One region of the Variovorax raffinosi genome, then DNA from elsewhere that is predicted to be linked to it. Evidence: riboswitches for the same ligand, from Rfam matches in the RefSeq annotation. Region 1 holds a riboswitch; the other holds the start of a gene.

Region 1 (4,541 bases):
CACGACACCGGCCGCGACCAGCGCGAGCGTCGCCTCGACCTTGAAGACACCGAAGATGGCCAGTGCCTGGAACACGCAGATGAAGAAGCCGACACCCAAAGCCACGGCCACGGCGGCTTCGAGCCACGCGTCGCGGCGCGGCGGTGGCGCCAGGCGGGCCAGCACGGTGCGACCGGCACCCCAGCAGCTGACAACGAAAACCACCAGTGCCGCGTAGTGCGCGGCTGCAAACATCAGCTTCTGAATAACAACTCCCGGTGCCGGTCGGCCACGCCGGCCGGCAGGTTCAAAGGACGTTCAAAGATTGGGCGCCAGCAGGCGCTCGAGATCGGATTCGCTCTCCTTGCGCCGCGCGGCCTGGTCCTGCAACTGGTCGTGCCCGATCTTGCCGACGTTGAAGTAGGTCGAGTCGGGGTGGCTCAGGTAGAAACCGCTCACGCTGGCGGCGGGCATCATAGCGAGGCTTTCCGTCAGGGTCATGCCAATGTCCGCGCACGCCAGAAGGTCGAACATCGGGCGCTTCACGCTGTGGTCGGGGCAGGCCGGATAGCCGGGCGCGGGACGGATGCCGCGGTATTTCTCGCCGATCATGTCCTCGTTGCTCAGGCCTTCTTCGGGCGCGTAGCCCCAGAAGTCGGTGCGCGCGCGATGGTGCAGTGCCTCGGCGAAGGCCTCGGCCAGCCGGTCGGCCAGGGCCTTGAGCATGATGGCCGAGTAGTCGTCCAGGTCGTCGATGAAGTACTTCTCTTTCTTCTCGACGCCCAGGCCGGCGGTGACGGCGAACACGCCCACGTAGTCCTTCAGGCCGCTGTCCTTCGGTGCGACGAAGTCGGACAGGCAGCGGCTGGGGCGCATGACGCCGTCGATGACCTGCTTTTCGGTCTGCTGGCGCATGCCGTACCAGGTGAGCGCAACTTCGCTGCGCGTCTCGTCGGTGTACAGCTCGATGTCGTCGTCGTTCACCGTGTTGGCGGGCCAGAAGCCGACGATGCCGCTGGCGCTGAGCCAGCGGCCTTCGATCAGCCGCTTGAGCATGCGCTGGCCGTCGGCGTACACGCGCACGGCCTCGGTGCCGACGACTTCGTCCTTCAGGATGGCGGGGAACGGGCCGGCCAGGTCCCAGGTCTGGAAGAACGGGCCCCAGTCGATGTACTTGGCCAGCTCGGTGAGGTCGAAGTTCTTGAAGACGCGGCGGCCGATGAACTTGGGCACCGGCGGCGTGTAGTTCGACCAGTCAATGGGCGTCTTGTTGGCGCGCACCTTGGCCAGCGGCCACATCGGCACCTGCTTCTTGTTGGCGTGCTGGGTGCGCACCTTCTCGTAGTCGGCGTTGATCTCGTCGATGTACGCGGTGGCCTGGTCGCTCAGCAGCGACTGCGCCACGCTCACGCTGCGCGAGGCGTCGGGCACGTAGACCACGGGGCCTTCGTAGTGCGGCGCGATCTTCACGGCGGTGTGCACGCGGCTGGTGGTGGCGCCGCCGATCATCAGCGGGATCTTCTTGATGCGGAAATGGTCGTCGCGCTGCATCTCGCCGGCCACGTACTGCATTTCTTCGAGGCTCGGCGTGATCAGGCCCGACAGGCCCACGATGTCCGCGCCCTCGACCTTGGCACGCGCCAGGATTTCGTGGCACGGGACCATCACGCCCATGTTCACCACTTCGAAGTTGTTGCACTGGAGCACGACGGTCACGATGTTCTTTCCAATGTCATGCACGTCGCCCTTCACGGTGGCGATGATGATCTTGCCCTTGGTGCGCACGTCGCGGCCAGCGGCCTCGTCGCGCAGCTTTTCTTCCTCGATGTAGGGCAGCAGGTGGGCCACGGCAGACTTCATCACGCGCGCCGACTTCACCACCTGCGGCAGGAACATCTTGCCGGCGCCGAACAGGTCGCCCACGATGTTCATGCCATCCATGAGCGGGCCTTCGATCACGTGCAGCGGACGGCCGCCCTTGGCCAGGATCTGCTGGTAGGCCTCTTCGGTGTCCTCGACGATGAAGTCGGTGATGCCGTGCACCATGGCGTGCGACAGCCGCTGGTTGACGTGCACCGGGGCCTCGGGCGTGCCGCGCCATTCGAGGCGCTTGCTCTCGTCCTTGGCGCCGCTCTTGGCGGTCTCGGCGATCTCGACAAGGCGCTCGCCGGCATCGGGGCGGCGGTTGAGCACCACGTCTTCCACGCGCTCGCGCAGGATCGGCTCCAGGTCGTCGTACACGCCGACCATGCCGGCGTTGACGATGCCCATGTCCATGCCCGCCTGGATCGCGTGGTACAGGAACACGGTGTGGATGGCTTCGCGCATCGGGTCGTTGCCGCGGAAGCTGAAGCTCACGTTCGACACGCCGCCCGACACCTTGGCGCCCGGCAGGTTCTGCTTGATCCAGCGCACGGCTTCGATGAAGTCGACCGCGTAGTTGTCGTGCTCCTCGATGCCGGTGGCAATGGCGAAGATGTTCGGGTCGAAGATGATGTCTTCGGGCGGGAAGCCCACCTCGTCGACCAGGATGCGGTAGGCCCGCTCGCAGATCTCGATCTTGCGCGCGTAGGTGTCGGCCTGGCCCTTCTCGTCGAAGGCCATGACCACGGCGGCGGCGCCGTAGCGGCGCACCAGCTTCGCCTCGTGCTTGAACTTGTCCACGCCCTCCTTCATGGAGATGGAGTTGACGATGCCCTTGCCCTGGATGCAGCGCAGGCCGGCCTCGATCACGTCCCACTTGGAGCTGTCGACCATCACCGGCACGCGCGCGATGTCGGGCTCGCTGGCAATGAGGTTCAGGAAGCGGACCATGGCGACCTTGCTGTCGAGCATGGCCTCGTCCATGTTGATGTCGATGACCTGGGCGCCGTTCTCGACCTGCTGGCGCGCGACGGCCAGGGCCTCTTCGAACTGGCCGTTCAGGATCATCCGCGCGAAGGCCTTGGAGCCGGTGACGTTGGTGCGCTCGCCGATGTTGACGAACAGCGTGCCCGCGCCGATGGCGACCGGTTCGAGACCGGACAGCTTCATGGGAGGGGGAACAAAAGCGGAAGAGGGAGCGGGAATCTGGGACATGGCCTCACCTGCGGAAAAGTCAAACAGGCGAGCGTCGTTGTCGCCCCAAGCCTGACGGTTTGCCTCTGTGGCAAGCCGCTGCAACGCTCCTTGGGAAGTCGCGTATTTTAGGTCGATTCGGCCAGCCCCGGGGAAAACCCCAGTTTCCATTTCGGCGTCGATCCACAGAATGCGGCCACCGTTTCCGAACGAACGTTCGTGTTTTTCAACCAACGTAAGGGAGAGCGCCGAATGGCCAAGAAGTGGAATGCCCGGCTGCAGCATGCAGCAGCCCATCCGATGCGCGCCGTGGCGCTTTGCTGCGGCCTCATGGTCGCGGGAGCCCTGGCGCACAACGCCCATGCCGCCGCCAGCGGCAGCTCGACGCTGGTGCAGGCCCGGGCGACATCCGACGAGGCCAGGACCAGGTACCCGATCGTGCTGGTCCATGGCCTGCTGGGCTTCGACAACCTGCTGGGCGTCGACTACTTCTACGGCATTCCCGGCAAGCTGGCCGGCGCGGGCGCCAAGGTCTACGTGGCCCAGGTGTCGGGCACCAACACCTCGGAGATTCGCGGCGAGCAGTTGCTGCAGGAGCTCAAGACCATCCGCGTGCTGGAGAAGAACCCCACGCTCAAGTTCAACCTGATCGGCCATTCGCAGGGCGCGCCCACGGTGCGCTACGTTGCGGCGGTGGCTCCGGACATGATCGCCTCGGTCACCTCGGTGGGCGGTGCGAACGGCGGCTCGAAGGTGGCGGACCTGCTGGCCACGCTGCCCGATGGAAGCATCGCCCAAGGCGTGGCCGTGACCGCCATCGGACTGCTGACGAACGTGATCGGCTTCCTGTCGGGCAAGGACCCGAGCCAGTTGCCCGAAGTGCCCCTGAACGCCCTCGCCTCGCTGACCACCGCGGGCGGCGCGGCCTTCGACAAGAAATTCCCGCAGGGGCGCCCGGTCGCGGGCTCCTCATGCGACGTCAAGAGCGGCGCGGCCGTGGTCAACGGCGTGCGCTACTACTCGTGGTCGGGCGTCTCGACCGGCTTGAGCCTGTTCGACCCGAGCGATGCGGCCCTCTCGGCGCTGGGCACCCTCTTCTTCTTCGGCGAAGCCAACGACGGTCTGCTCGCGGCCTGCACCACCCGCTTGGGCACGCACCTGGGCGACTACCGCCAGAACCACCTGGACGAAGTCAACCAGGTGCTAGGCAACACCCACGGCAGCCAGTTTCCGTACTACGAGAAGAAGCCGCCGGACATCTTCAAGGACCAGGCCGCGCGGCTGAAAAGCGCGGGCCTCTGAGGGCGCGGGCATGCGCAGGCAGTGGGCTTTCTGGGCCGTCGGCGGGGCGCTGCTGATCGCGGTCGGCGGCGGCTGGTTCGCCGCCGGTCCTGAAGCGATCGACGCGCCGCAGGCGCCCGGTCGTGACGTGCTCGCCGCCGCAGCCGCGCCGAGCCCCGAGGCTCGCCCGGTGCAGGCACCCGCCGCCCCCGACGCGCTGCTGA
Region 2 (4,541 bases), on a different contig from region 1:
GGACGCACCGCGTAGCTGGCCGGCGTGACCTGCGCCACCGCGAACGGGAATGCGCCGACCACCGTGTCCGTCGTCAGCCTGAAGCGCGCCGTGTTCACCGGGCTTGTGATGCGGCTGCTGTCGAAGACGAAGCTGCCCGCCTCGGCGCTGTCAGCCGTGAAGCTGCCGGATGCAGTGGTGCCGGTGTCGTCGGTCATCTCGTAGCGCAGGCTGTCCATGTTCAGCGCCAGCGTCTGCCGCGAGCCGTTGGCGGCGTAGACCTTGTAGCGGCCGTTGCGCGCATCGGGGGCCGTGCCGGTGTCGATCAGGTTGATCTGCACGTAACCCTGCGTGTTCGGATTGCGCGTGCCGACCACCACCGACAGCAAGCCGTTCTGCATCGCGTAGTACTTGCGCGTTCCGCTGCCGTTGACCAGGCGGATGCCTTCGGGCTGCGACGAGAAGGTGCCGCCCACCGGAAGCGTCAGGATGCCGTAGCTGCCATCCGGGTTGGTGGCCGTTCGCACCGAGTTCGCGGTGTCGACGAGGTTGCTGCCCCAACTGCCCTCGGTCGATGCGCCCAGGCCGCGCGTGGTGGGCCAGTTGGGCGACTCGGGCAGGGCGATCCGCATGAACTGCACCGCCGGCGTGGTGCTCAGGCCCGCGCTCAGATAGACGTTCTGGCCCCCGATGCGCGCCATGCGGAAGTTCGCGGTTTCGTTCGCGTTGGCGGTGTTCGTCGCGACCCATGCGTCGTCGGTTCCAGCCGCGACCGTGTAGGTTCGCTTCGAGGCGGCGGGGCAGAGGTCGATCTTGTAGATCACGTTGTCGAAGCAGAACTCCAGCAGCGTGCCGCTGCCCGAAATGCGCATGGCGAGCATCTGCGAATCCGGGCCACCGGGACTGCGCGTGATGCCGAAGCGGTTGTAGGTGCCGTCCAGTTGCGATGCGGTGGTCACGAAGTCGCGTGCGGCCGCGAAGGGCTGTACGGCGTACGTGGCGGGGCTCGAATACGCCGTCTGGAACGGGAACGCACCGACGATGGCATCGGCCGTGACACGGAAGCGCGCCGTGTTCGCCGTAGTGGTGACGCGGCCGCTGGCAAAGACGTAGGTGCCCGGTTCGGTGAAGTCCTCGCTGAAGGAGCCGGATTCCGCCGCGCCGAGGTTGTCGGTCATCGTGTAGCTGCCAGCGTCGAAGTCGACCGACAGCGTCTGCTGCGTGCCGTTGGCCGCGTAGACGCGGTAGGTGCCGCTGCGCGCGTCGGTGTTGTCCTGTGCCTTGGCCATCGCAGGGGCCATCGCGACCTCCGCTTGCGGCTGGGCATTGCCAGCGGCAAGCGGGAGCCCGCCGCCCGGTGCACCGCCACCACCACCTCCGCAGGCCGCCAGCAAGGCGACCAGTCCGCAACCCGCGAGATATCTCGTCACTCTCATGTGGATCCCTCTTCTTTTCAGATGGGCTAGGCAGCGAGCCGGCTGGCTCCTGAACCGAACCCCGGGGAAATCGTAAAAAGAGGTGTCTGTAACGCCGAGGCTGACAAATGCCAGCCCAAACCCCCCGGCTTGGCTCGGCCTTGCGCCCCGTCTACAATCCGCCGTTCCGAGGAGCGTTGCAGCGCCATCAGGCGTGAGGCTCGGACCACATCGCAACCACGCTCACCCGCTGTTCTCGCGGTGAGTTTTTTCCCCGTACGCAGTGGCATCTTTCAAACCAGTTTTGGAGTTCTCATGAGCGCTGTTCTCAAGCCGACCCCCGTTTCGACCGTCAACCAGGCGATCGCCGACCTTTCCCTTGCCGCCTGGGGCCGCAAGGAAATCCGCATTGCGGAAACCGAAATGCCCGGCCTGATGGCCATCCGTGAAGAGTTCTCCAAGGGCCAGGCGCTCAAGGGCGCGCGCATCACGGGCTCGCTGCACATGACCATTCAAACGGCCGTGCTGATCGAGACGCTGCAAGCCCTGGGCGCCGAAGTGCGCTGGGCTTCGTGCAACATCTTCTCGACGCAGGACCACGCCGCCGCCGCCATCGCTGCCGCAGGCACGCCGGTGTTCGCCATCAAGGGCGAGTCGCTGACGGACTACTGGGAATACACGCACGCCATCTTCGACTTCGGCCCCAAGGGTTCGAAGGGTGAAGGCCCGAACATGATCCTGGACGACGGCGGCGACGCCACGCTCTTGATGCATCTGGGCCAACGCGCCGAGAAGGACCTGGGCGTGCTGGCCAACCCGACCAGCGAAGAAGAGCGCATCCTGTACGCCGCGATCAAGGCCAAGCTGGCTGTCGATTCGACCTGGTACACCCGCAAGTCCGCCGAAATCATCGGTGTGACCGAAGAAACCACCACGGGCGTGCACCGCCTGAACGAGATGAGCGCCAAGGGCACGCTGCTGTTCCGCGCCATCAACGTGAACGACTCGGTCACCAAGAGCAAGTTCGACAACCTGTACGGCTGCCGTGAATCGCTGGTGGACGGCATCAAGCGCGCAACCGACGTGATGATCGCCGGCAAGGTCGCTTGCGTGGCCGGCTACGGCGACGTGGGCAAGGGCTCGGCACAGGCACTGCGCGCACTGTCGGCGCAAGTGTGGGTGACCGAGATCGACCCGATCAACGCCCTGCAGGCCGCGATGGAAGGCTACAAGGTCGTGACCATGGAATATGCCGCCGACAAGGCCGACATCTTCGTGACGACCACCGGCAACAAGGACGTCATCACGCACGACACGATGGCCAAGATGAAGGACCAGGCCATCGTCTGCAACATCGGCCACTTCGACAACGAGATCGACGTCGCTTCGATCGAGAAGTACGAGTGGGAAGAAATCAAGCCGCAGGTCGACCACATCACCTTCCCGGACGGCAAGAAGATCATCCTGCTGGCCAAGGGCCGCCTGGTGAACCTGGGCTGCGGCACGGGCCACCCGAGCTTCGTGATGTCGTCGTCGTTCGCGAACCAGACCATCGCCCAGATCGAGCTGTTCACCAAGCCCGACGCCTACCAGGTCGGCAAGGTCTACGTGCTGCCCAAGCACCTGGACGAGAAGGTCGCACGCCTGCACCTGAAGAAGGTCGGCGCCATGCTGACCGAACTGACGGACTCGCAAGCAGCCTACATCGGCGTGAGCAAGAACGGCCCGTACAAGCCGGACACGTACCGCTACTGATCGGGCACATGCGCGCTGATCAACTGTTGGTGGAGCGCGGCCTTGCCGCGTCGCGTTCGCAGGCCGTGCGGCTGATTGCCGGCGGCATGCGCTGGCGCGACGCGGGCACGAGCGACGCGTGGCGCTCGGTCGTCAAGAACAAGGACGACGTGCCCGAGTCCGCCGAGCTGGAACTGGTCGATGCGGCCGAGGCGCGCTATGTGTCGCGCGGCGGCCTCAAGCTCGAAGGGGCACTGCAGGTCAGCGGGATCGATCCCGCCGGCAAGCTGTGCTTCGACGTGGGCCAGTCGACCGGCGGCTTCACCGATTGCCTGCTGCAGCGCGGCGCGACGAAGGTCGTGGGGGTCGATGTCGGCCACGGGCAACTGCATGCGAAGTTGCGCGAGGACGAGCGCGTGGTCGCCATCGAAGGTGTCAATGCGCGGGCCCTCTCGCCGGACGATCTGGAAGAAGAGGGCGAGTCGCGTTTCGACCTGATCGTTGGCGACCTGTCGTTCATCTCGCTCACGCTGGTGCTGCCGGCTGTCGTCGAGTTTTTGGCCGATGACGGCCGCCTGCTCCTGCTGGTCAAGCCGCAGTTCGAACTGCAGCCCGGACAGGTCGGCAAAGGCGGTATCGTGCGCGACGAGTCGATGTATGCGGTGGTCGAAAAGCGCCTGCGCGACGCCTGCGAGGCGCTCGATCTGCGCGTGCTGCAGTGGTTCGACAGCCCGATCGCTGGCGGCGACGGCAACCGCGAATTTTTCATTCATGCCGTTCGCGCGGACGCAGCGAACGGTTCTTAAGGGGACGCAGGTGCGCCTTCCGCTGAGCTTCGAATTCTTTCCGACCAAGACGCCTGAAGGCGCGGTCAAGCTGCGCGCCGTGCGTCAGCAGCTGTATGTGCGCAAGCCTCAGTTCTGCTCGGTCACGTATGGCGCGGGCGGCTCCACGCACCACGGCACTTTCGGTGCGGTGCAGGAAATATTGTCCGAAGGCGTTGATGCAGCGAGCCATTTCTCGTGCATCGGCGCCACGCGCGCCACGGTGCGCGAGCAGCTCGCCGAGCTGAAGGCCATGGGTGTCAAGCGCCTGGTGGCATTGCGCGGCGACCTGCCGAGCGGCTACGGCATCGGCGGCGAGTTTCTCTATGCAAGCGACCTCGTGTCCTTCATCCGCGAAGAGACCGGCCGCGACTTTCACATCGAGGTGGCTTGCTACCCCGAAATTCATCCGCAGGCACGTTCGCCCGAAGCCGACCTGCAAGCCTTTGCCGCGAAGGTGAAGGCGGGAGCCGATTCGGCCATCACGCAGTACTTCTTCAGCCCCGAGGCCTACTTCCGCTTCGTCGACGACGCGCGCAAGCTGGGGCTCGACACGCCCATCGTGCCCGGCATCATGCCGATCACGAGT

The links. A riboswitch is a leader RNA that binds a small molecule or an ion and turns the genes downstream of it on or off. The one in region 1 is predicted to bind S-adenosylhomocysteine.
Region 2: linked by a shared signal. The riboswitch ahead of ahcY (adenosylhomocysteinase) and the one ahead of metH (methionine synthase) in region 1 are both predicted to bind S-adenosylhomocysteine.

The regions. Positions count from the first base shown of each region.
Region 1 covers NZ_JBPJZR010000022.1:35,420-39,960, reverse strand. Annotated here, with positions in the region: gene ACSFB7_RS36495 (ArnT family glycosyltransferase) at 1-234, opposite strand, end outside; gene metH (methionine synthase) at 298-3,012, opposite strand; S-adenosyl-L-homocysteine riboswitch at 3,080-3,155, opposite strand; gene ACSFB7_RS36485 (esterase/lipase family protein) at 3,289-4,338, shown strand; gene ACSFB7_RS36480 (lipase secretion chaperone) at 4,349-4,541, shown strand, end outside.
Region 2 covers NZ_JBPJZR010000007.1:289,460-294,000, reverse strand. Annotated here, with positions in the region: gene ACSFB7_RS21995 (hypothetical protein) at 1-1,415, opposite strand, end outside; S-adenosyl-L-homocysteine riboswitch at 1,578-1,646, shown strand; gene ahcY (adenosylhomocysteinase) at 1,710-3,149, shown strand; gene ACSFB7_RS21985 (TlyA family RNA methyltransferase) at 3,158-3,934, shown strand; gene metF (methylenetetrahydrofolate reductase [NAD(P)H]) at 3,945-4,541, shown strand, end outside.